4 regions of the Telluria sp. PB2R4 genome follow, and region 4 is predicted to be linked to each of the others. Evidence: predicted binding sites of a transcription regulator. Region 4 holds the regulator's gene; each other region holds the start of a gene.
The links. Region 4 encodes sigma-54, which starts transcription at its own class of promoters, with help from an activator protein. Its sites were predicted from a motif close to TGGCANGNAANCTGCTTT; they were not measured.

Region 1 (5,659 bases), 130 kb from region 4:
CATCGAGAAGGCCAGGCCGATCATCTTGTCGCCCGCGATCACCGGGCCACCGCTGTTGCCCGGGTTGATCGGCGCGTCGATCTGGATGCGCAGGCCCGAGCTGAACGAGCCGTAGCCGACGAACTCCACACGCGAGACGATGCCGCGGGTAGTCGACAGCGAGTTGCCGCCGACCGGATAGCCGTAGGCGAACACCGCTTCGCGCACGTCCGGCAGCACCGCGGCGCGGCGCACCGGCGGACGCTTGTCGAAGAAGGACGGGTCGTCCAGTTCCAGCACCGCCAGGTCCAGGCCGCGCGCCAGCGCGATCACCTTGGCCGACACCTTGTCGCCCGACTGGCTGGCCTGCACCTCGACCTGGCTGGCGTAGCCGACCACGTGGGCATTGGTCAGGATGCGCTTGCCTTCGATGATGACGCCCGAGCCGGTCACATCGACAGGGGACGCCTTGGCCCATGGCTTGTACGGATCAGGGCGGCGCACGGTGGCGAAGATCTTGACCACCGAGTTCTCGACTGCCGGCAGGGCAGGGGCCGTGGTGGCCGACGGGGTGGAGACGGCCGGCGACGGTGGGGTCGCAGGGGTTGGTGCTGGAGGAGGAACGGTGTCCTGTGCGTGGACGAGGCCGGCCAGGGCGAATGCCACGGCGGCGGCGAGGCGTGCGGTTTTCATGGGCTCCTTCGGTGGCTCAAACGGTACAAACTGTGCGAAACGCTGCGATGCGCTACGAATCGCAAGAATATACACGCTCGCCGCCGAAGGAAATACACCAATCTTCACGGGAGGCGTGGCCTCCCGGTGCAAAGCACTTACTGCTTCACGAACTTGAGCGTCATACGGTCGCTCTCGCCGATCGCCATGTACTTCTCGCGGTCCTTGTCCTTGTTGGCCAGCACCGGCGGCAGGGTCCACACGCCTTTTTCGTGGTTGGCGGTGTCCTTCGGGTTGGCGTTGACTTCGGACTTGGCGGCCAGTTTGAAGCCCGCGCTTTCCACCGTCTTGATCACCCAGGCTTCGTGCACATAGCCGCTCGACGCCTTCGCATCCTGCGTCATCGAAGCCGGCAGGCGGTGGTCGACGATGCCCAGCACGCCGCCCGGCTTCAGGACCTTGTGGATCTCCTTGAAGGTGGTCTTCAGCGCTTCTTCGCCGTTGCCGACCCAGTTGTGCAGGTTGCGGAAGGTGAGCACCATGTCGACGCTGTTCGGCGCCGCGATCTGGTAGGTGGCCGGCGGTTCGAACACGGACGGGACCACCTTGTCGTAGAGCGCCGGATTCGAATCGAGCTTCTTCTTGAAGGCCATCCCGTAGCGGTTGTCGGGTGCGATGGCCTGGCCCGCGCCGATCAGCTTGCCCTTGTCGCGCAGGTAGGGCGCCAGGATCTCGGTGTACCAGCCGCCCGAAGGGACCAGCTCGACCACCGTCATGTTTGGCTTGATGCCGAAGAAGCTCAGGGTTTCGTAGGGATGGCGCGCCGCGTCGCGCGCCTTGTTGGCGGCGCTGCGGTGTTCGCCCGCGATGGCGGCTTTCAGGGCGTCGTCTGCCAGTGCGGTGCCGGTGGCGCCGGCCAGGCCGGTGGCCAGCATCGCGGCCAGGATCAGTCGTTTCATCGGTTCGAAGTCTCCAAGTGATTGTGCGCGGCCGGACGGAACGCCGCCGCCGCGCTGATGATCGGCCACAGTTGGCGGACAGTCAAGCGTTGTTCGAACATGCATACGTCGCTCGTAAACATGTCCGCGCGGGTGTCCGCCGCGGACACCCGGACAGGCCTGCGGACACCCTCGGCGGACAGTGAACGTCCATTGAACCGTGCGTCTGAAGCGTGCTGTGATCTGGCACAACAATTGCCTATTCAAAACGTCGAGTTGCTGCTAAGGTTGGCAAGTTTGCCGAGGGCCTCTGCCCTGGCCAACCTATCCCTCCGCAGTACATACAAGAGCGGGCCGCACCACAAGGCGGGACCGCTGCCCAGAAGTAGGTTGATTTCAGGAGACATTATGGAACGCCGTAGCTTTCTCAATTTCAGCGGCCTGGCACTCGCCACGACGCTCGTCCCGTTCAGCCGCGCGATCGCCGCTGAAGAACTGCTCAGCTCCATGCCCACGGCCGCCAAGAAGGCGCTGGCCGACATCGCGCTGAACGCCGCCACCAAGGCCGGCGCCAGCTACGCCGACGTGCGCATCGGCCGCTACCTGAACCAGTTCATCACCACCCGCGACCTGAACGTCGAGAACGTGGCCAATACCGAATCGGCCGGCGTCGGCGTGCGCGTGATCGCCAACGGCGCCTACGGCTTCGCCGCCACTTCGGACATGAGCGCGGACGGCATCGCCAACGCGGCGCGCCAGGCCGTCGCCATCGCCAGGGCCAACGCCAAGCTGCAGTCCGAACCGGTGCGCCTCGCACCAGTAAAGGGCGTCGGTGAGGTATCCTGGGCCACGCCGATCAAGAAGGACTGGCGCTCGGTACCGATCAAGGAGAAAGCAGACCTCCTGATTGCCGCGAACAAGGCCGGCATGGACGGCGGCGCGACCTTCATGAACTCGATGCTGTTCCAGGTGAACCAGCAGAAGTACTTCGCTTCCACCGACGGCTCCTACATCGAGCAGGACGTGCATCGCCTGTGGGCGCCGTTCCAGGCCACGGCGGTCGACAAGACTACCGGCAAGTTCCGTTCGCGTTCCGGCCTGGGCGCTCCGGTCGGCAAGGGCTATGAATACCTCGATGGCCTCAAGGAGCACAAGATCAAGGCTGCGGGCGGCGTCGCCACCTTGTACACCGATACTTACGACATCATCGAGGACGCGCGGGCCGCCGGCCGCGATGCCAAGGCCAAGCTGACCGCCAAATCCGTCCTCCCAGGGAAGTACGACCTGATGCTGTCGCCGGAACACCTGTGGCTGACGATCCACGAAAATGTCGGCCACCCGACGGAACTGGACCGCGTGCTCGGCTACGAAGCCAACTACGCCGGCACCAGCTTCGCCACGCTGGATAAATGGGAATCGAAGAAGTTCAAGTACGGTAACCCGATCGTCAACCTGTTCGCCGACAAGACCACCCCGGGATCCCTGGGCTGCGTCGGCTACGACGACGAAGGCGTCAAGACCAAGAAGTGGGACATCATCAAGGACGGCATCCTGGTCAACTACCAGGCCACCCGCGACCAGGCCCACATCATCGGCGAAAAGGAATCGCACGGCTGCTCGTACGCCGACAGCTGGAACTCGGTGCAGTTCCAGCGCATGCCGAACGTCTCGCTGGCGGCCGGCCAGAAGCGCCTGACGCCGGACGAGATGGTCAAGGACATCAAGAAGGGCATCTACATCGTCGGCGACGGCTCGTTCTCGATCGACCAGCAGCGCTACAACGCCCAGTTCGGCGGCCAGCTGTTCTACGAGATCAAGGACGGCAAGATCGGCCCGATGCTGGAAGACGTGGCCTACCAGGCCAATACCCAGGAATTCTGGAGCGCCTGCAGCGCCATCTGCGACGAGCGCGACTGGCGCATGGGCGGCTCCTTCTTCGACGGCAAGGGCCAGCCGCCGCAGATCAGCATCGTGTCGCACGGCTCGTCGACCGCGCGCTTCAACGGCATCAACGTGATCAACACCGCCCGCAAGATCGGCTAAGGGAGAGGAAAACCATGAGCATCCTGACCCAAGACCAGACCAAGCGCATCACCGACCGCGTGCTGTCGCTCTCCAAGGCTGACGAGTGCATCGTCAGCATCGAAGGCAGCCGCATCGGCAATATCCGCTTTGCGCGCAACGCCGTGTCCACCGCCGGCCTGGCCGACGACACCCAGATCCAGGTGCAGGTCGCCTTCGGCAAGCGCCAGGGCACCGCCACCATCAACGAGTTCGACGACAAGTCGCTCGAAAAAGCCGTGCGCCGCGCCGAGGACCTGGCGCGCCTGGCGCCGGAGAACCCGGAGTTCATGCCGGCGATCGCCAAGACCGGCTACAAGTCCTCCGAGACCTTTGTCCAGAAGACCTCGGAGATCGATCCGGAATTCCGCGCCCAGGCCGCCGCCTATGCGATGGAAGCCTGCCGCAAGAAGGGCCTGGTCGCGGCCGGCTTCTTCACCGACCGCTCGACCTTCGAAACCGTGGCCAATTCCAACGGCGTGTTCGGCCACCAGGTCGCCACCTCGCTCGACTTCACCTGCACCGTGCGCACCGAAGACGGCCGCGGTTCGGGCTGGGTCAAGCGCTCGGCGCGCGACGTCGCCCGTTTCGATCCGCGCGAAGCGGCCGACGTGGCGATCGAAAAGGCGCTGCGCTCGGTGGACGCCAAGGCGCTCGAGCCGGGCCGCTATACCGTGGTGATGGAACCTTCCGCCACCAGCGACCTCTTGACCTTCATGATCGGCGGCTTTAACGCCCGCATGGCCGACGAAGGCCGCAGCTTCCTGTCGAAGAAGGGCGGCGCCAACCGCCTGGGCGACAAGCTGTTCGACGAGCAGGTCAACATCTGGACCGACCCGTGGGACAAGGACGTGCCGGTGCTGCCGTGGGACGGCAACATGATGCCGCGCGAGCGCACCCACCTGGTGAAGGACGGCCGCATCAACGCGCTGAACTACTCGCGCTACTGGGCCAAGCAGAAGAACCAGCGCGCCACCGGCACCGCCGGCAACATCATCATGGCCGGCACCGACAAGAGCACGGCCGAGCTGATCGCCAACACCAAGAAGGGCGTGCTGGTGACCCGCACCTGGTACATCCGCATGGTGGACCCGCAGTCGGTGCTCGTCACCGGCCTGACCCGCGACGGCACCTTCTACATCGAGAACGGCAAGGTCAAGCATCCGATCAAGAACTTCCGCTTCAACGAGAGCCCGGTGAGCATGCTGAACAACATCGAGGAAATCGGCAAGCCGCTGGTGATCGGCGGCGACGAGGCGAACTACGCGATGCTGATTCCGTCGATGAAGATTCGCGATTTCAACTTCACGTCGCTGTCGGACGCAGTTTAAGCAATCCGCCCATACGGGGCGGCCGGTGTTGCCGGCCGCCCCGCGCACCCATACGGAAACCCACATGGAACGTCGTAAATTCCTCCAGATCGGCGCCGGCACTGCCGGCGCCATGCTCATCCCGGTCTTCGGCAATGCCATCGCCGCCGATGAGCTCATGAGCGTCATGCCCGCCAGCGCCAAGAAGGCCTTGGCCGACACCGCGCTGAACGCCGCCACCAAGGCCGGCGCGTCCTACTGCGACGTACGCATCGGCCGCTACCTGAACCAGTTCATCATCACGCGCGACCTGAACGTCGAGAACATCAGCAATACCGAATCCAGCGGCGTGGGCGTGCGCGTCATCGCCAATGGCGCCTACGGCTTCGCCTCGACCAACGACATGAGCCCGGACGGCATCGCCAACGCGGCGCGCCAGGCGGTGGCGATCGCCAAGGCCAATGCCAAGCTGCAGACCGAGCCGGTGCGTCTGGCGCCTGTCAAAGGCGTTGGAGAGGTGGCCTGGGCCACCCCGGTGAAGAAGGACTGGCGCAGCATTCCAGTCAAGGAAAAGGCCGACATGCTGATCGCCGCCAACAAGGCGGGCATGGTCGCCGGCGCCAGTTTCATGACCGCGTCGCTGTTCCAGATCAACCAGCAGAAGTATTTCGCCTCCACCGACGGTTCCTACATCGACCA
Region 2 (5,659 bases), on a different contig from region 4:
CACCAGCTGGAAGTCGAGGTTGTCGACGCGCGCCTTCTTGGGAATCTCGCGGATGCGCGCCTGCATGTCGACGATGCGCTCGGCCGTCAGCGGGTGGCTGCTCAGGTGGGCCAGGTGGGCGGGAATGTCGCCCGACAGCTTGGTGGCGCCCTGCAGGCGCCGGAAGAAACCGACGATCCCGGTGACATCATAGCCGCCGGCACCCATGATCTGGAAACCGACGCGATCGGCCTCGCGCTCGGCGTCGCGGCTGAAATTCAGCTGGCGCTGCACGGCCAGGCCTTGACCTCCCATCAGGACGCCCATCGCGGCATCCGGGCTGGCCTTGGCGGCAAGCGCGGCCAGGATCATCGACGCCAGCGGCAGCAGCACATCCTGCTTCTGCTGTCCGATCATGCGGGCGATGTGGCGCTGCGACACGTGGCCGATCTCGTGCGCCATCACGCCGGCCAGTTCGGATTCCTTCTGTGCCGCGACGATCAGGCCGGTATGCGCGCCGATGAACCCGCCCGGCAGGGCGAAGGCGTTCAGGTTCGGATCGCGCATCGCGAAGAAGGTGAAATCGACGTTCGTCTCGCCGCGCGCACCGGGCACGGACGATAGCAGCGCATTGCCGAGGTTGTTCAGGTACTCGGTGATCTGGTCGTCGTCGAGGTAGCTCGAGTCGCGCCGGACGTCGCGCATGATTTCTTCGCCAAGCTTGCGCTCGATGACGGGCGACAGGTCCTGGCGCGCGGAGTCGCCGAGCGTCGGCAAACCCGAATGAACAGGTTTTTGCAGGCGTTCGGCGGGGGCGGCAATGGCGACAGCGGCCGCCGTGCACAGGGCAATGGCGGTCAACGCAGGGCGCCAGCGGCGCGCCGATGCTGGGCGGGGAGCGAATTTCACAATGCTATGATAACTCTATCCGCCGATGCGCTGCTGCATGGCGAAACACTTTGTTCCAACCTTATTTAGATGGCAATGAACCCGCAATGAGCATCACTTCCCCGACCGCAGACCAGTTGACCCACTTCGACGCCACCGGCCAGGCCCACATGGTCGACGTCGGCGCCAAGCAGGACACCCACCGCATCGCCGTCGCGGCCGGCACCATCCGCATGAAGCCGGAGACGCTGGCATTGATCCAATCGGGCACTGCGAAGAAGGGCGACGTGATCGGCATCGCGCGCATCGCCGCCATCATGGCCTCGAAACGTACCAGCGACCTGGTGCCGCTATGCCACCCGCTGCCGATCACCCGGGTGACGGTGGATTTCGAGATCGATGCGGCGGCTTCCAGCGTGCACTGCCGGGCGCAGGTCGAGACCATCGGCAAGACCGGGGTGGAGATGGAAGCGCTCACTAGCGTGCAGGTAGGCCTGCTGACGGTGTACGACATGTGCAAGGCCGTCGACCGCGGGATGGTGATGACGAATGTGCGGGTGCTGGAGAAGCATGGGGGCAAAAGCGGCGACTGGACGGCGCAGCCCGACCGCTGACGGCCGGGCGCGCTCTGCGAGCCTGTTCAGTGACCCACAGCGGTCAAGCTCATGGCGCAGTCAACTTCAGCTCCCGGCCAACCTGCAATTCCCTGGGATCGTTGATATTGTTCCATTTCGCGAGGTCGCCATGGCTGACCCCATTTTTCTGCGCGATGCCCCACAAGGTGTCGCCCTTGTCCACCACGTACGTGTTACCGCCGCTTCCTTCCATTGCGCCGGCAGACGATGAGCCCGATGAGCCCGATACGGGTGCGGCCTCCGTCGCCTGCGTGGCGGGCGGCGGACTAGCTGCCGGGGTAGTCGTCATGGTGTCGCCAGGTGCGGCGACGACTGGTTCAGCAGCGATCGGCGCAGGTTCGTCTTTGTTACATGCGGCTAATAAGGTAACGCAAGCGAAAGCAGTGAGTAGTGTTTTCATATCGACCTCGATGAGTTGATTGAAGGGAGTCGCTCCCTGCTTCCACATGCCAGGCAGCGCCTGATACACCCTGTTCTCCTTACAGTAGGCTCCGTAATCAGAAAATCAAGCACTTTTGTACAAATATTATTTAACTACCCGTCATTGTTTTCATCAACGATCGACAAGACTGCGGTCGGGATGCTGGAAATCTATCCAATATTCACCATCCTGATGAAGCGAAGCTTAGCTACATATAATCTGATATGATTCTGCCTTTCGCGCGTCTTCCTGACGCCGAACCAAGCCCCAGTATCAGATGAATACCGAACAAGCACGCGAACTCAAATCCCAGGAATTCGAGTTCGAAACCATGAACCTGCAAGTCGGCGTCCGCCTGCAGGTCATGACCCACCGGCACCTGAAACCCGTCCAGCATTTCTCGACCCTGATCGGGTACGTCAAGGACGAGTACCTCATCATCAAGATCCCGACCGAAAACGGCGTACCGATTGCGATCACGGAAGGCGATCCGTTGACGGTTCGGGTGTTCTCGGGCGTGAACGTGTGCTCGTTCGCGTGCTCGATCCAGCGCGTGTTTCCCCGTCCGCTGAACTACGTGCACCTGTCTTTTCCGACCTCGATCCAGGGCACCAGCCTGCGCGGCGCGATGCGGGTCAAGGCCGAGATCCCGGCGCGCGTGTCCAGGATCGGCGATGCCTCCGGGGTCGCCTGCACGCTGGCGAACGTCTCGGTGACGGGGGCGCGGATCGACTCGGCCCATCCGCTCCCCCAGGGCAGCGAAGCCGTCACGCTGGCATTCACGCTGGCGACGCCGCCCACGAATGAGGAAGTGGCGGTCGAGACCCTGGCCGCCATCCGGAACATGACGGTGTCCCGCCCGGCGCCGGACAAGCCCGAGGTGTACAGCTATGGCGTCCAGTTCGTCGACCTGGATCCGGTGCACTACACGCTGCTGCAGAACATGACCTACGAGGCGCTGCTGGCGGACCGGCTCAAGATTGTTTGAATTGTTTTAAACAAGTAAAAAAAAGAGACCGCCAAGGCGGTCTCTTTTTGCTTGCTGACCGCTTGCACGGTCAGCCATCATTTTGGCAATTAGGAGTCTGCAGCAGCAGCAGACAAGCAACCTGCTGGAGTGTACTTGGTGTCGCCGTCAGGGAAGCCACTGGTAACGCAGCTATAGATACCACTGGTCGAGCGGTGCAGTGCGATGGTGGGGGCGGTGCCAATACGGCCCGGGCTATTAATGGTGCAGGTCAAAACAGCGGTGTTGGCGCCAGGAGCGGCTGCAGCAATTTCGCTGCAGTTGCCGGTCGCTGCAGCCAAACCAGCCTTCGCCAGGTAAGCAGGACCGTCTGCGTCTGCAGGCATGCCTTCGACAACGGCCATTTCAAAACCGGTTTTGCCGGAGGCGATGTCCGAGTAAGCCGCAGCCGCCTTCGACTTGGCGATGTAGTCCTGGTAAGCCGGGATTGCGACGGCAGCCAGGATACCGATGATGGCGACAACGATCATCAGTTCGATCAGGGTGAAGCCGCCTTCGGCCTTTTTGGTTTGCATTTGCTTGAAGTTCATTTTGTCTCTCCAGGGTGGTGTGTCAGGTGATTGGGTTACTGCTTGTTGCCACGCTTTCCTATATGCAATCCGCGTGCCAGCCCAAAAAATGCTGATTTTATTAGTGTGGAGATAACAAAACGGCGTGCCAGGACAAGTTCCGGCTTGAGCGGTGACAAATTTTGTCACGCGAGCTCAGCAATTTTTGTCAGTTGGACAGTTTACGTAACGCAATTTGTCACGTTTTGACGGGTCTGGAAAAGAAGACGGGGAGCCTGAGCTCCCCGTCTTTAACCAGCTTGAAATCGTCGGATTACAGCATTGCCTTCAGCAGGCGTGCCATTTCCGATGGGTTCTTGGTAGCTTTGATACCGCACTCTTCCATGATGTCCAGCTTGGCTTGCGCAGTATCGGCGCCGCCCGAGATCAGCGCGCCGGCGTGGCCCATGCGCTTGCCCGGAGGCGCGGTGACGCCGGCGATGAAGCCGACGACCGGCTTCTTCATGTTGTCCTTGACCCAATGCGCAGCATTGGCTTCGTCCGGACCGCCGATTTCGCCGATCATGATGACCGCGTCGGTATCTGGATCATCATTGAACATCTTCATGATGTCGATGTGCTTCAGGCCGTTGATCGGATCGCCGCCGATGCCGACTGCCGACGACTGGCCCAGGCCCAGTGCGGTCAGCTGGCCGACTGCTTCATAGGTCAGGGTGCCCGAGCGCGACACGACGCCGATACGGCCCTTGCGGTGGATGTGGCCCGGCATGATGCCGATCTTGATTTCGTCCGGGGTGATCAGGCCTGGGCAGTTAGGACCCAGCAGCAGGGTCTTCGAGCCGGCCTTGGCCATGCGGTCCTTCAGGGCCATCATGTCGCGGACAGGGATGCCTTCGGTGATGCAGATCGCCAGGTCCAGGTCGGCTTCGACAGCTTCCCAGATCGCAGCGGCTGCGCCTGCCGGCGGAACGTAGATGACCGACACGGTGGCGCCGGTGGCAGCTTTCGCTTCCGACACGTTCGCGAAGATCGGGATGCCTTCGAAGTCTTCACCGGCCTTCTTCGGGTTGACGCCGGCGACGAAAGCGGCCTTGCCGTTCGCGTAGTCGCGGCACATACGGGTATGGAACTGACCGGTCTTGCCGGTGATACCCTGGGTGATGACTTTAGTATCTTTGTTGATCAGGATCGACATTTGTTTATTCCTTCGAATTAGGCGTTACCAGCTGCAGCGGCGACGACGGCCTTGGCTGCATCTTCCATCGTATCGGCGGCGATGATCGGCAGACCGGAGTCGGCCAGCATCTTCTTGCCCAGGTCTTCGTTGGTGCCCTTCATGCGGACGACCAGCGGCACTTTCAGCGACACGGCCTTCGATGCGGTGATCACGCCTTCGGCGATCACGTCGCAGCGCATGATGCCGCCGAAGATGTTGACCAGGATGGCTTTCAGGCCAGGGTTCTTCAGCATGATCTTGAATGCTTCGGTGACTTTCTCAGCCGTCGCACCGCCGCCCACGTCCAGGAAGTTGGCCGGCTCGCCGCCGAACAGCTTGATGGTGTCCATGGTGGCCATGGCCAGGCCGGCGCCGTTCACCAGGCAGCCGATGTTGCCGTCGAGCGAAATGTAGGCCAGGTCGAACTTCGATGCTTCGACTTCGGCTGGATCTTCTTCGTCCAGGTCGCGGTAGGCCATGATGTCCGGCTGGCGGAACAGGGCGTTGGCGTCGAAGTTGAACTTGGCGTCCAGTGCGATGACCTTGCCGTTGCCGGTCAGGATCAGCGGGTTGATTTCGGCCAGCGACGAATCGGTTTCCCAGTAAGCCTGGTACAGGCCCTTCAGGTTCTGGCGCGCTTCGGCCAGCGATTCGGCCGGGATGCCGATCTTGGTCGAGATGTCGTCCGCTTCAGCGTCGGTCAGGCCGACGGCCGGGTCGATCGCGATCGAGTGGATCTTTTCCGGGTTCGAGTGAGCGACTTCCTCGATGTCCATGCCGCCTTCCGACGATGCCATCAGGACGACCTTCTGGGTCACGCGGTCGGTGACCATCGAGACGTACAGTTCTTTCTTGATGTCGGCGCCTTCTTCGATCAGCAGGCGACGCACCTTCTGGCCTTCAGGGCCGGTCTGGTGGGTGATCAGCTGCATGCCCATGATCTGCTCGGCGTATTCCTTGACCTGTTCGAGCGATTTGGCAACC
Region 3 (5,659 bases), on a different contig from region 4:
GATCATCGCTTCCAGCTCGGCCGCGATTCCCTGCGCCAGCTGATGAATGTGGAAACCGTCCACGAAGCCGTGATGCGCCTGCACCGAGAAAGGCAGTTCCAGGCGGCCGTCCGGCAGGTCGCGGAACTTCCCCCAGGCGAACGAAGGAATATCCGGCTGCGCCAGCGAGGCGCTCGGATGCTGGATCGAAGTGAACGCGAGCCAGGGAATGCAGGTGACGAACACCTGCTCCTTCGCTTGCAGCGGCGTGCGCGCGGCATACTCCATGTTCAGCGCCGCCATGCCGCTGGCCTGCTCGCGCGCCGCGATGCCGCGCGCGACGAATTCGCGCAGGTCGTCGCTCCAGTCGAACTGGGCGAAATTCAGGTCATTGTGCTGGTTGACCACCGTGAAGGACGGGATCAGGCGGTCGATGCGGATCACCTCGCCGTCCAGTATCCGGTAGCGGAAGTTTTCCACCTTTAGCACCGCGCGCAGCACGGCGCACAGCAGCACGTGGAAAGGCGCCAGGCCCTGTTCCTTGCACCAGGGCCGGAAATCCGGCAGCGCGAGCGGGAAGCAGATGTTGACCGCGGCGCTGTCCATGCCGTTGAACAGGTCGAAGCGGTCGCGCCGCCGTTCAAAATGTTCCAGACTCGTCTCCACCTTACCGGGCTTTGTTCAGGCGGCTGTGACGCACGCTGTACAGGAAGTAGGTCGCCACCGCCACGCCGATCCAGATGAAGAACACGCGGAAGGTGGCCGGCGACAGGTCCTTCATGATGTACAGGCAGGCCAGCACCGACAGGCCCGGGATCACGTAGGGACCGAAAGGCACGCGGAAGTGGCCCGGCTCGCCGCGGCCCTGCTTGGCGCGGATCACCGGCACCGCGATCGACACCACGATGAAGGCGGTCAGCGTGCCCATGCTCACCATGTCCCACAGGAAGCCGGAGTCGACCAGGCCGGCCACCGTGCCCACCACCAGGCAGACGATGATCGTATTGCTGACCGGCGCCAGGGTGCGCTTGTTCACCTTCTGGAAGGTCTTGGGGATCAGGCCGTCGCGGCTGATCGCATACAGGATGCGCGTCTGGCCGTAGATCGTCACCAGGGTCACCGAGAACACCGACACCACGGCGCCGGCCGACAGCACCAGCGCCGGCCAGGCCTGGCCGGTCACGTTCTGCAGGATCACCGACAGGCCGGCCTCCTGGCCCGCGAACATGTGCGCGGGCTGGGCGCCCATCGCGGCCACCGCCACCAGCATGTAGAAGGCGGTCACGATCAGCAGCGCGGCCAGGATCCCGATCGGCACGTTGCGGCGCGGGTTGTTGGTTTCCTCGCCGGCGGTGGCGATGGTGTCCAGGCCGATGAAGGAGAAGAACACGGTGCCGGCGGCGGCGGTCACGCCGGCCATGCCCACGAACCCGCTGTCGGGGGCCGGATTGAAGAAGGGGGTGAAATTGGCGGCGTCGAAGCCGGTAAAGGCGATCACCGCGAAGAAGATCAGGATCGCCAGCTTGACCAGCACCATGACGGCGTTGGTGGTGGCCGATTCCTTGGTGCCGCGGATCAGGAGGATGCAGCACATCGCGATCAGGATCACCGGCGGCAGGTTGAAGTTACCCGGGGTGAAATGGACGTTGTGGTGGTCCGACACGAACATCGGCGAGCGCAGGTGGGACGGGATCTCCCAGCCGAAGGCGTTCACCAGGAAGTTATTCAGGTAGTCCGACCAGCCGATCGCCACGGCGCTCCCCGCCAGGCCGTATTCGAGCAGCAGGCAGGCCGCCACGATGAAGGCGGCGAACTCGCCGACGGTGGCATAGGCGAAGGAATACGAGGACCCGGCGGCCGGCACGCGGCCCGCCAGTTCGGCGTAGCACAGCGCGGTCAGGCCGGCGGTGAGGGCGGCCAGCAAGAACGACAGGATCACGGCCGGACCGGCCTTCGGCACCGCTTCCACCATCGTGAAGAAGATGCCGGTGCCGATGGTGGCGCCGACGCCGATCATCGTCAGCGGGAACAGGCCCAGCGACCGTTGCAGCCCGCCTGCCCCGTCCCCATCGTCGTGGTGACGTTCAGCTGTTTTGGTGCGGATCAGCTTTTGGCCCAGGGTCAGATTCACGGCGTGTCCTTTGTGTGGAGACTTCGGCGGCGGCTTGTTCGGCTGCCAATCAAAACCAGCGATTATAGTTGTACTTGTGTTTTCCCAATAAATTTGTTTGCCCAAAGATGCATTTCTTAAACATCTTTTGATAGAATAGCTGCGTCCGCACCCACTCACCCTCCAGTCCGGACCATTTTTTTGGCCTTAAACATGCATCAGCAATACTTCAATTAAGGAAAACACCATGATCTCGAGCGCTTCCCGCCCCTACATCGACGCTTCCGTTCCCGTCCTGCGCGAGCACGGCGTGGCCATCACCACCACCTTCTATGCCAGCATGTTCGAAGCCCATCCGGAGCTGAAAAACCTGTTCAACATGGGCAACCAGGCCAACGGCGCGCAGCAGCAATCGCTGGCCTCGGCGGTATTCGCCTATGCCGCCAACATCGGCAACGCCGGCGCGCTCGGCCCGGTGGTGAGCCGCATCGTCCACAAGCACGCCTCGGTGGGCATCCGTGCCGACCACTACCCGATCGTCGGCCACCACCTGCTCGGCGCGATCAAGACCGTGCTGGGCGACGCCGCCACCGAACCGCTGCTCAAGGCCTGGGAAGAAGCCTATACCTCGCTGGCGCGCCTGTTGATCGATGCGGAAGCGAAGATGTATGCCGAAGCCGGCGTGCAGCCGGGAGAGACGCGCGCGATGCGTGTGACGGAGGTGCTGCGCGAGAGCGACAACGTGATCTCGATCCGCTTTGTCCCGGCGGACGGCGGCGCCTTGCCGCCTTTCAGGGCCGGCCAGTACGTGAGCGTGGCGGTCGACTTCAAGGACGGCCACCGCCAGCTGCGCCAGTACAGCCTGTCGGATGCGAACGACAAGGACAGCCTGCGCATCTCGGTGAAACGCGAGGACGGCGGCGCCCATCCGGCCGGCGAGGTGTCGACCTGGCTGCACGATAATGTCAACGTGGACGACGTGCTGCACGTGACCCATCCGTTCGGCGACTTCCTGCCCGATACCGAATCGAACGAGCCGGTGGTGCTGCTGTCGGCGGGCGTCGGCATCACGCCGATGATCGCGGCGCTGAACCGCATCGCGATGGTCAATCCCGAACGCCGCGTGATCTTCGCCCATGCCGCGCGCAACGCGGCGCACCATGCGCACCGGGCGGACATCGCCGCCGCGCAGGCGCGCATGCCGCACCTGCACGTGGTGAGCTTCCATGAGGAAGACGAAGCGGAAGGCGTGTTGAAAGGGAAGATGGAACTGGCGCGCCTGCCCTCGTGGCCGCGCGGCGAGACCGACGTCTACATGTGCGGCCCGCTTCCCTTCATGCAGGCGCAGTGGAATGCGCTGCTGGCGGCCGGCGCCCCGGCCAGCCGCCTGCACCGCGAGGTGTTCGGGCCGGACCTGCTGGACAACCTGCTGTAATCTCTGGCGGTGGCTGGCATCGCCGGCCACCTTGCAACATCAATCGAGCAAATGCACGTTCCGTCCGGTGACGCTGCGCTGCGCCGGATGCCCGTACACCCGGATCCCGCCCGACCCGCCGCCATGGGCCACCAGCGACTGCTTGACGGTGGCGCGGATCCCGCCCGAACCGTCGGCCGCCAGGTCGGCGTCCTGCGTCAACAGCTTGGCCAGGTCGACGCTGCCGGACCCCGCCACGCGGGCATTCAGCGAACGCACCGCGCCGCCGGCCTGCAGCACGCCGGAACCGGCCACGCTGGCGCGCACGTAGTCGCCGCGGATCTCGCCGATGTGCATGCGGCCCGAACCCGCCAGGCTCAGGTCGGCGCTGGCGCTGCGCAAATCCGCCGCATCGAGGACGCCCGAGCCGCTCACGCGCGCCTGCAGGCTGTCGACCTTCCCTGCCAGGCGAACCTGTCCCGAACCGCTCTTGCGCACCGCCAGCGGCGCCCCGTCCAGGTCGCGCACGGCAACCTGGCCGGAACCGCTGGCGCGCACCTCGGTCAGGCGCGACGTGGTGTAGACGATGCGCACCGGCGTCTTGCTGCGCAGATTGCGCTCGTTGAAGATCTTCAGCGTATTGCCGTGCGCCTCGGTGCGGACGTAGGGCAGCAGGTTGCCGTCGGCTTCGACCAGCAGCGACGCCGGGCCCGGACGCACCTGGACCTCGACCTGCATCGAACCGCTCACTTCCAGCTCGCCGTGGGCCGCCACCTGGCGCTGGTCGCGCGCCGCGATGCCGTCACCCTCGACGGTGCTGTCGCTGAACACGGTATGCATGCGCACGTCGCCGTCGTTCGGCGACACGATGATGGCGCAGCCGCCGAGGGAAGCAGCGGCGGCGATGGAAGCGACGGCAAGAAGGGTACGCGGCGTACGCATGGCAGGAATCCTTTGTTCTGGTTATTAACTGGTATCACTGTAACAACCGCCTCGCCAGGCCACCCGCGTCTTGCGACAGGCTGCAGGAATCGCGTGCTGAGCTGCGACTCAGCGCTGCCCCAGGCGCGTGGTCCCGAACAGCGCCTTGTACTCGCGCGGCTGCGAACGCCAGTACTGCGGTGGCGCGAACACCTGCTCGCCCAGCACGGCTGCCGCATGCCACGGCCAGCGCGGGTCGTACAACATGGCGCGCGCCAGTCCGATGACGTCGGCCTGGCCCTGCTGCAGGATGTCTTCCGCCTGCTGCGCCTCGGTGATCAGGCCCACGCCGATGGTCGGCATGCCGGTCTCGCGCTTGATGCGCTGCGCGAATTCCACCTGATAGCCCGGTCCAAGGGGAATCTTCTGCAGCGGCGACAGGCCGCCACTCGAGACGTGAATGAAATCGCAGCCGCGCCCCTGCAGCTCGCGGGCGAAGCGCACGCTCTGTTCGATCTCCCAGCCGCCATCGACCCAGTCGGTGCCCGAGATGCGCATGCCGACCGCCATCCGTGCCGGCACGGCGGCGCGCACGGCGTCGAATACCGCGAGCGGAAAGCGCATGCGGTTCTCGATCGAACCGCCATACGCGTCGTCACGCGTATTGGACAGAGGCGACAGGAACTGGTGCAGCAGGTAGCCGTGAGCGCCGTGCAGCTCGATGCCGTCCAGGCCGAGCGCAAGGGCGCGTCTGGCGGCTGCCACGAAGCCGTCCAGGATGCGCGCCAGGCCCTGGGCGTCCAGCGCGACTGGTACGGTCTCACCCTCGGCATGCGGCATATTCGAAGGCGCGACGGTCTGCCAGCCGCGCGGCTGGCCGGGCGGGATGTTGGCGCCGCCTTCCCACGGCACTTCGCTCGAGGCCTTGCGGCCGGCATGGGCCAGCTGGATGGCGACCTTGATCGGCGAATGGCGGCGGATCGCGGCAAGGACCGGCGCGAGGGCCTCGGCGTGGGCGTCGGACCACAGTCCCAGGTCGTCCGGCGAAATCCTGCCTTCAGGGGTGACCGCGGTTGCTTCGATGATGAGCAGGCCGGCGCCGGACAGGGCCAGGCCGCCGAGGTGGATGGTGTGCCAGTCGGTCGGCAGGCCATCCACGGCTGAATACTGACACATCGGCGCGATGGCGATGCGGTTGGGGAGTTGCAGGGGGCCCAGGGATACTGGGGAGAAAA
Region 4 (5,659 bases):
CGCTGGGCCGCCGCCTGCTGACCCATGTGCACGACGTGATGCGCAGCGGCGACGCGGTGCCGAGCGTGACGCCCGACACCCCGCTGACCCGCGCACTGCTCGAGATCAGCCAGAAGGGCATGGGCATGACGGCCGTCGTCGACGACGAGCGCCGCCCGGTCGGCGTGTTCACCGACGGCGACCTGCGCCGCCTGATCGAGCGCGTGCAGGACTTTTCGAACATCGTCATCAGCGACGTGATGCACGCCAATCCGCGCCGCGTCCATCCGGAACAGCTGGCGGTCGATGCCGTCGCCGTCATGGAAGAATTCCGCATCAACCAGATGCTGGTCGTCGACCTTGAGGATCGCCTGGTCGGCGCGCTCCACATCCACGACCTGACCCGCGCCAAGGTGATCTGATGACGCCAACGGAATACATGCAGCGCGCCGCGCGCGTAAGAGTCATGATCTTCGACGTCGACGGCGTGCTCACCGACGGCAGCCTCACCTACGGCCCGGACGGCGAGGTCACCAAGACCTTCAACGTGCTCGACGGCCTCGGCATCCAGTTGCTGAACAAGACCGGCGTGCGCACGGCCATCATCAGCGCGCGCAAGTCGCCGATCGTGGTCAAGCGCGCCGCCGACCTGGGCATCCCCCACGTCTACCAGGGCATCCACGACAAGCGGGTCGGCTTCGCAGAGCTGCTCGAAGCAACCGGCGTGACGCCGGACCAATGCGGGTACATCGGCGACGACGTGATCGACCTGCCGCTGTTCACCCGCGTCGGTTTTGCCGTCGCCGTGCCGTCGGGCCACCCGGAAGTGCAGCACCGCGCGCACTACGTAACGAAGAACGCGGGTGGCCGCGGCGCCGTGCGCGAGGTCTGCGACCTCGTCATGCGCGCGCAGGGCACCTACGAACAGGCGCTCGCGCCTTATTTCGCATGAGCCTTCGCGCCTGATCGAGCATGGTCACCTATAAACGCACCGCCCACCGCTGGAAGCTCCTGACGATCATGATGATCGCGGCCTTCTGCGCATTCGGCAGCTTCTGGGTGGTGCAGCTGATGGAAAGCGAAGACGACAGCGCGCGACTCGGCGGGCCGCAGGACGAACCCGACTACATCGTCGAGAATTTCTCGTTCGTGCGCATGACCGAAGCGGGCAAGCCGAGCTACGTGGTGTCGGGCAAGCGCCTGGCGCATACGCCGCTGGGCGACGTGTCCCATGTCGAACAGCCGGTGATGGAGAGCATGACGCCCGGCCGTCCGCGTATGACCATCGTCGCAAAACGCGCCCAGATCTACCACGAGGAACACCGCGTCGAACTGCTCGGCAACGTCGACATCCAGCGTCCGGCCACGCCGACCAGCGAAGCGCTGCGCATGCAGACCCAGGCGCTCACCGTGCTGCCCGACGAAGAAATCCTCAAGACCGACAAGGCGATCGAGATGCGGCTCGGTTCCGCGACCGTGACCGGCACCGGCATGGTCGCCAACAACGCGACCCAGAAGCTGCATCTCGCCAGCCGCGGCCAGATCGTTTATCCGCCACGCCAGCGTCCCCAATAAGCGGCAGCAACAAGCCAACCCAGGACAAGCAACATGAAAAAAATTATCGCAGCCGTATTCCTCAGCCTGGCCGCCTTCGGCGCCTCGGCGGAGCGTGCCGATTCGCTCAAGCAGGCCGTGGTCCAATTCGACTCGCTCGACGTGGACGAGGTCACCCAGACCCGCGTCCTGACCGGCAACGTCGTGCTCACGCGCGGCACGCTGGTGCTGAAATCCGACCGCGCCCTGTTGAAGGAAACGCCGGAAGGCTTCATGAGCGTGACCCTCACCGCCAACAACGGCAAGACCGCCACCTTCCGCCAGAAGCGCGACGGCGGTCCCGACCTGTGGGTCGAGGGCCAGGCCCAGCGCATCGAGTATGACGAGCGCGCCGAGCTGGTGAAGCTGTTCACCGCCGCCGAGGTGCGCGAGCTGGAGGGCGGGCGCATGACCAACGAGATCAAGGGCCCGTTCATCTCCTACGACAACCGGCGCGAAGTCGCGCAGGTGCGCAACGACGCCAGCGGCGCCAGCAAGGTGGGCGGCGGCCGCGGCACCCTGATCATCGCGCCGCGCCGGACCACGGCGCCAGCAGAGGGCGCCAAGCAATGACGGCAGCCATGAACGGCGCCTTCGCCACCGCGCGCGAAGGCTGCAGCACCCTGATCGTCAAGGGCCTGCAGAAGAGCTACGGCAAGCGCCTGGTGGTGCGCGACGTGTCGCTGCAGGTGGAATGCGGCGAAGTGGTCGGCCTGCTCGGCCCCAACGGCGCCGGCAAGACCACCTCGTTCTACATGATCGTCGGCCTGGTGCCCTCGGACGCCGGCACCATCGACATCAACGGCACCGACATTTCAAGCCTGCCGATCCACCGCCGCGCGGTACTGGGCCTCTCGTACCTGCCTCAGGAAGCCTCGGTGTTCCGCAAGCTGACGGTGGAAGAGAACATCCGCGCCGTGCTCGAGCTGCAGCGGGTGGACGGCAAGGCGCTCACCAAGGACCAGATCAACGAACGCCTCGACACCCTGCTGGCGGAACTGCAGATCGAGAAGCTGCGCGAGAACCCGGCGCTGTCGCTGTCGGGCGGCGAACGGCGCCGCGTCGAGATCGCGCGCGCGCTCGCGACCAACCCGCGCTTCGTGCTGCTGGACGAACCGTTCGCGGGCGTCGATCCGATCGCCGTCATCGAGATCCAGCGCATCGTGCGCTTCCTGAAGGAGCGCAACATCGGGGTCCTGATCACCGACCACAACGTGCGCGAGACGCTCGGGATCTGCGACCGCGCCTACATCATCAACCAGGGCGCGGTGCTGGCCTCGGGACGGCCCGACGACATCATCGCCAACGAATCCGTGCGGCGCGTCTACCTCGGCGAACACTTCAGGATGTAATGAAACAGTCACTGCAGCTCCGCACCTCGCAGCACCTGGCGCTCACGCCGCAGCTGCAGCAGTCGATCCGCCTGCTGCAGCTGTCCACGCTCGAACTGCACCAGGAGATCGAGCAGATCCTGCACGACAACCCGCTGCTCGAACGTCTCGACGATCCGCTCGACCGCTCGGTGCGGCTGCTGGCCGACGGCGCCATCAATGCGGCGCCGCCGAATGGCGACGCGCCGGCCGCGGCGCCGGCACCGGAGGGCGCGGACGGCCCCAAGGCGGAGGCGGAGGGCGGGGATGACGGCGGCGACCACGGCGAACGTGGCGAGGGCGATACCGACTGGGGCGGCGAAGGCGGCGGCGCGCGCAGCGGCGACGACGAGGACGGACGCCCGCAGCTCGAAGCCGACAGCGTCACGCTGCGCGAGCACCTGGCCGAGCAGATCCGCCTGACCGGCTGCAGCGTGCGCGACCGCGTGCTGGCCGAGCTGGTGATCGATGCGCTCGACGACAACGGCTACCTCGAAGAGCCGCTCGACGACATCCATGCGCGGCTGCCGGAAGAACTCGAGATCGAGATGGACGAACTGCGCTGCGCGCTGGCGCTGGTGCAGAGCCTGGACCCGGTGGGCGTGGGTGCGCGCAGCGCGGCCGAATGCCTGGCGCTGCAGATCCGCCGCATGCCGGGCGTGCCGATGGTGACGCGGCGCCTGGCCCTGAAGATCGTCGAAGGCTACCTGGCCTGGTTCGCCCAGCGCGAATACACCAAGCTGAAGAAGGCGCTCGACTGCGACGACGAAGACCTGCGCGAAGTGCAGGCCGTGGTCCGCCAGTGCAATCCGCATCCCGGCGCGGCCTTCGGCTCGGGCGTGTCCGACTACGTGGTGCCGGACGTGATCGTCCGGCGCGCCAAGAGCGGCTGGGCCGTCACCCTGAACCCGGACGTGATGCCGAAACTGCGTGTGAACTCGCTGTACGCCAACCTGCTCAAGCAGGGCAAGAGCGAAAGCCAGATGGGCGCGCAGCTGCAGGAAGCCAAGTGGCTCATCAAGAACATGCGCCAGCGTTTCGATACGATCCTGCGTGTTGCCGAGGCAATTGTGGAGCGCCAGCGCAACTTTTTCAGCCACGGCGCGGTTGCCATGCGCCCTCTTGTCTTACGCGAGATAGCTGATACACTAGGCCTACACGAGAGCACAATCTCGCGTGTAACCACTCAGAAATACATGCTGACCCCGCACGGCATGTTTGAGCTGAAATACTTCTTCGGAAGTCACGTCGCCACCGAAGCGGGGGGAGAAGCCTCCTCGACGGCGATCCGCGCACTCATTGCGCAATTGACAGGAGCAGAAGACCCTAGGAACCCTCTATCCGACAGCAAGATCGCGGAGATGCTCGGGGAACAAGGTATGGTCATTGCGCGCCGCACGGTTGCAAAATACCGCGAAGCGCTCAAGATTCCGCCCGTCAGCCTCCGCAAATCCCTGTAAAGCCACTGCCCACTCTCACCTTGTGGCGCGGGCAGGGCACCTTCCCTAAGGAGTGTGTATGAACCTCACAATCAGCGGCCACCATCTCGAAGTTACCCCCGCCATCCGTGAATACGTTCAGAATAAGCTCGAGCGCATCACCCGTCATTTCGACCACGTCATCGATACCCACGTGTTCCTTGCGATCGACAACCTCACCGAAAAAGAAAAAAGACAGAAAGCGGAGATCAACCTACAGGTATCCGGCAAGATTCTGCACGTGGCCAGTGCCGCGCAGGATCTGTATGCGGCGATTGATACCCTGATGGACAGGCTGGACAGACAGGTTCTAAAGCACAAATCCATGCTACAAGACCATAACCACGTGGCGCACAAGCGCCTTCCGGACATCGGAGAAGCCGCTGCCGCGTAACGACGGGTAGCCGCACATCAAGCAAGGGCGTCTGAGGGGACGCCCTTTTTGCTTTTGTACACGCTTGTTACTTTTCCCGGCTTCCGTATTTGTACAAATGTTCTGTAGAATGCATGTCTTTTCGATCATAGAAGACCGTCATGACCGATACCGTCCTGACCCGCGTTGCCAATCGCACCGGCGTCATCACGCTCGACCGGCCGAAAGCCCTGAATTCTCTCTCGCTCGACATGGTGCGCGCGCTCACCGCGACCCTGTTGCAGTGGAAGGATGACGCGGGCATCGACGCGGTGGTCATCACCAGCAGCAGCGAGAAGGCCCTGTGCGCGGGCGGCGACATCCGCTTTTTCCACGAGGTAGGCCAGGCCAGCCCGATGGGCGGCAGCGCGCTGCTGGAAGACTTCTTCACCGAAGAATACGCACTGAACCACCTGATCCACTTTTATCCGAAGCCCTACATCGCGGTGATGGACGGCGTGGTGATGGGCGGCGGCATGGGTATCGCCCAGGGCGGCCCTGGCTGCGGCCTGCGCATCGTCACCGAACGCACGAAAATGGCGATGCCCGAGGTGAACATTGGCTTGTTCCCGGACGTCGGCGGCAGCCACTTCCTGTCGCACGCGCCGGGCCAGCTGGGACAATACCTGGGCCTGACCGGCCTGACGATCGGCGCGACCGATGCGCTCTACGTGGGGCTGGCCGACGTGTTCGTGCCGGGCGACCAGCTGGGCGGATTGATGGCGCTGGTGGAATCGACGGCCGGCGCGCAGTTGCCGGCGGCGATACGGAACTACGCCGCGCAGTTTGCCGCTCGCATCGGACCGAGTGAGCTGCAGGCGCAGCGC

Region 1: AC56LU_RS06845 (TldD/PmbA family protein) is a predicted target of sigma-54. The motif match lies at 1,834-1,851, and genes of this name have one in related genera.
Region 2: AC56LU_RS04490 (pilin) is a predicted target of sigma-54. The motif match lies at 3,542-3,559, and genes of this name have one in related genera.
Region 3: hmpA (NO-inducible flavohemoprotein) is a predicted target of sigma-54. The motif match lies at 2,292-2,309, and genes of this name have one in related genera.

The regions. Positions count from the first base shown of each region.
Region 1 covers NZ_JCASIC010000003.1:143,217-148,875, reverse strand. Annotated here, with positions in the region: gene AC56LU_RS06855 (S1C family serine protease) at 1-672, opposite strand, end outside; gene AC56LU_RS06850 (class I SAM-dependent methyltransferase) at 810-1,610, opposite strand; gene AC56LU_RS06845 (TldD/PmbA family protein) at 1,998-3,632, shown strand; gene AC56LU_RS06840 (TldD/PmbA family protein) at 3,647-4,981, shown strand; gene AC56LU_RS06835 (TldD/PmbA family protein) at 5,046-5,659, shown strand, end outside.
Region 2 covers NZ_JCASIC010000002.1:220,907-226,565, reverse strand. Annotated here, with positions in the region: gene AC56LU_RS04510 (M48 family metalloprotease) at 1-888, opposite strand, end outside; gene moaC (cyclic pyranopterin monophosphate synthase MoaC) at 975-1,481, shown strand; gene AC56LU_RS04500 (LysM peptidoglycan-binding domain-containing protein) at 1,531-1,971, opposite strand; gene AC56LU_RS04495 (flagellar brake protein) at 2,201-2,911, shown strand; gene AC56LU_RS04490 (pilin) at 3,001-3,480, opposite strand; gene sucD (succinate--CoA ligase subunit alpha) at 3,773-4,654, opposite strand; gene sucC (ADP-forming succinate--CoA ligase subunit beta) at 4,672-5,659, opposite strand, start outside.
Region 3 covers NZ_JCASIC010000002.1:56,033-61,691, reverse strand. Annotated here, with positions in the region: gene AC56LU_RS03720 (CatA-like O-acetyltransferase) at 1-645, opposite strand, end outside; gene AC56LU_RS03715 (APC family permease) at 647-2,110, opposite strand; gene hmpA (NO-inducible flavohemoprotein) at 2,337-3,524, shown strand; gene AC56LU_RS03705 (GIN domain-containing protein) at 3,564-4,445, opposite strand; gene AC56LU_RS03700 (NADH:flavin oxidoreductase/NADH oxidase) at 4,554-5,659, opposite strand, start outside.
Region 4 covers NZ_JCASIC010000003.1:18,097-23,755, reverse strand. Annotated here, with positions in the region: gene AC56LU_RS06235 (KpsF/GutQ family sugar-phosphate isomerase) at 1-401, shown strand, start outside; gene AC56LU_RS06230 (KdsC family phosphatase) at 401-931, shown strand; gene lptC (LPS export ABC transporter periplasmic protein LptC) at 952-1,554, shown strand; gene lptA (lipopolysaccharide transport periplasmic protein LptA) at 1,588-2,145, shown strand; gene lptB (LPS export ABC transporter ATP-binding protein) at 2,142-2,924, shown strand; gene AC56LU_RS06210 (RNA polymerase factor sigma-54) at 2,924-4,402, shown strand; gene hpf (ribosome hibernation-promoting factor, HPF/YfiA family) at 4,461-4,814, shown strand; gene AC56LU_RS06200 (enoyl-CoA hydratase/isomerase family protein) at 4,955-5,659, shown strand, end outside.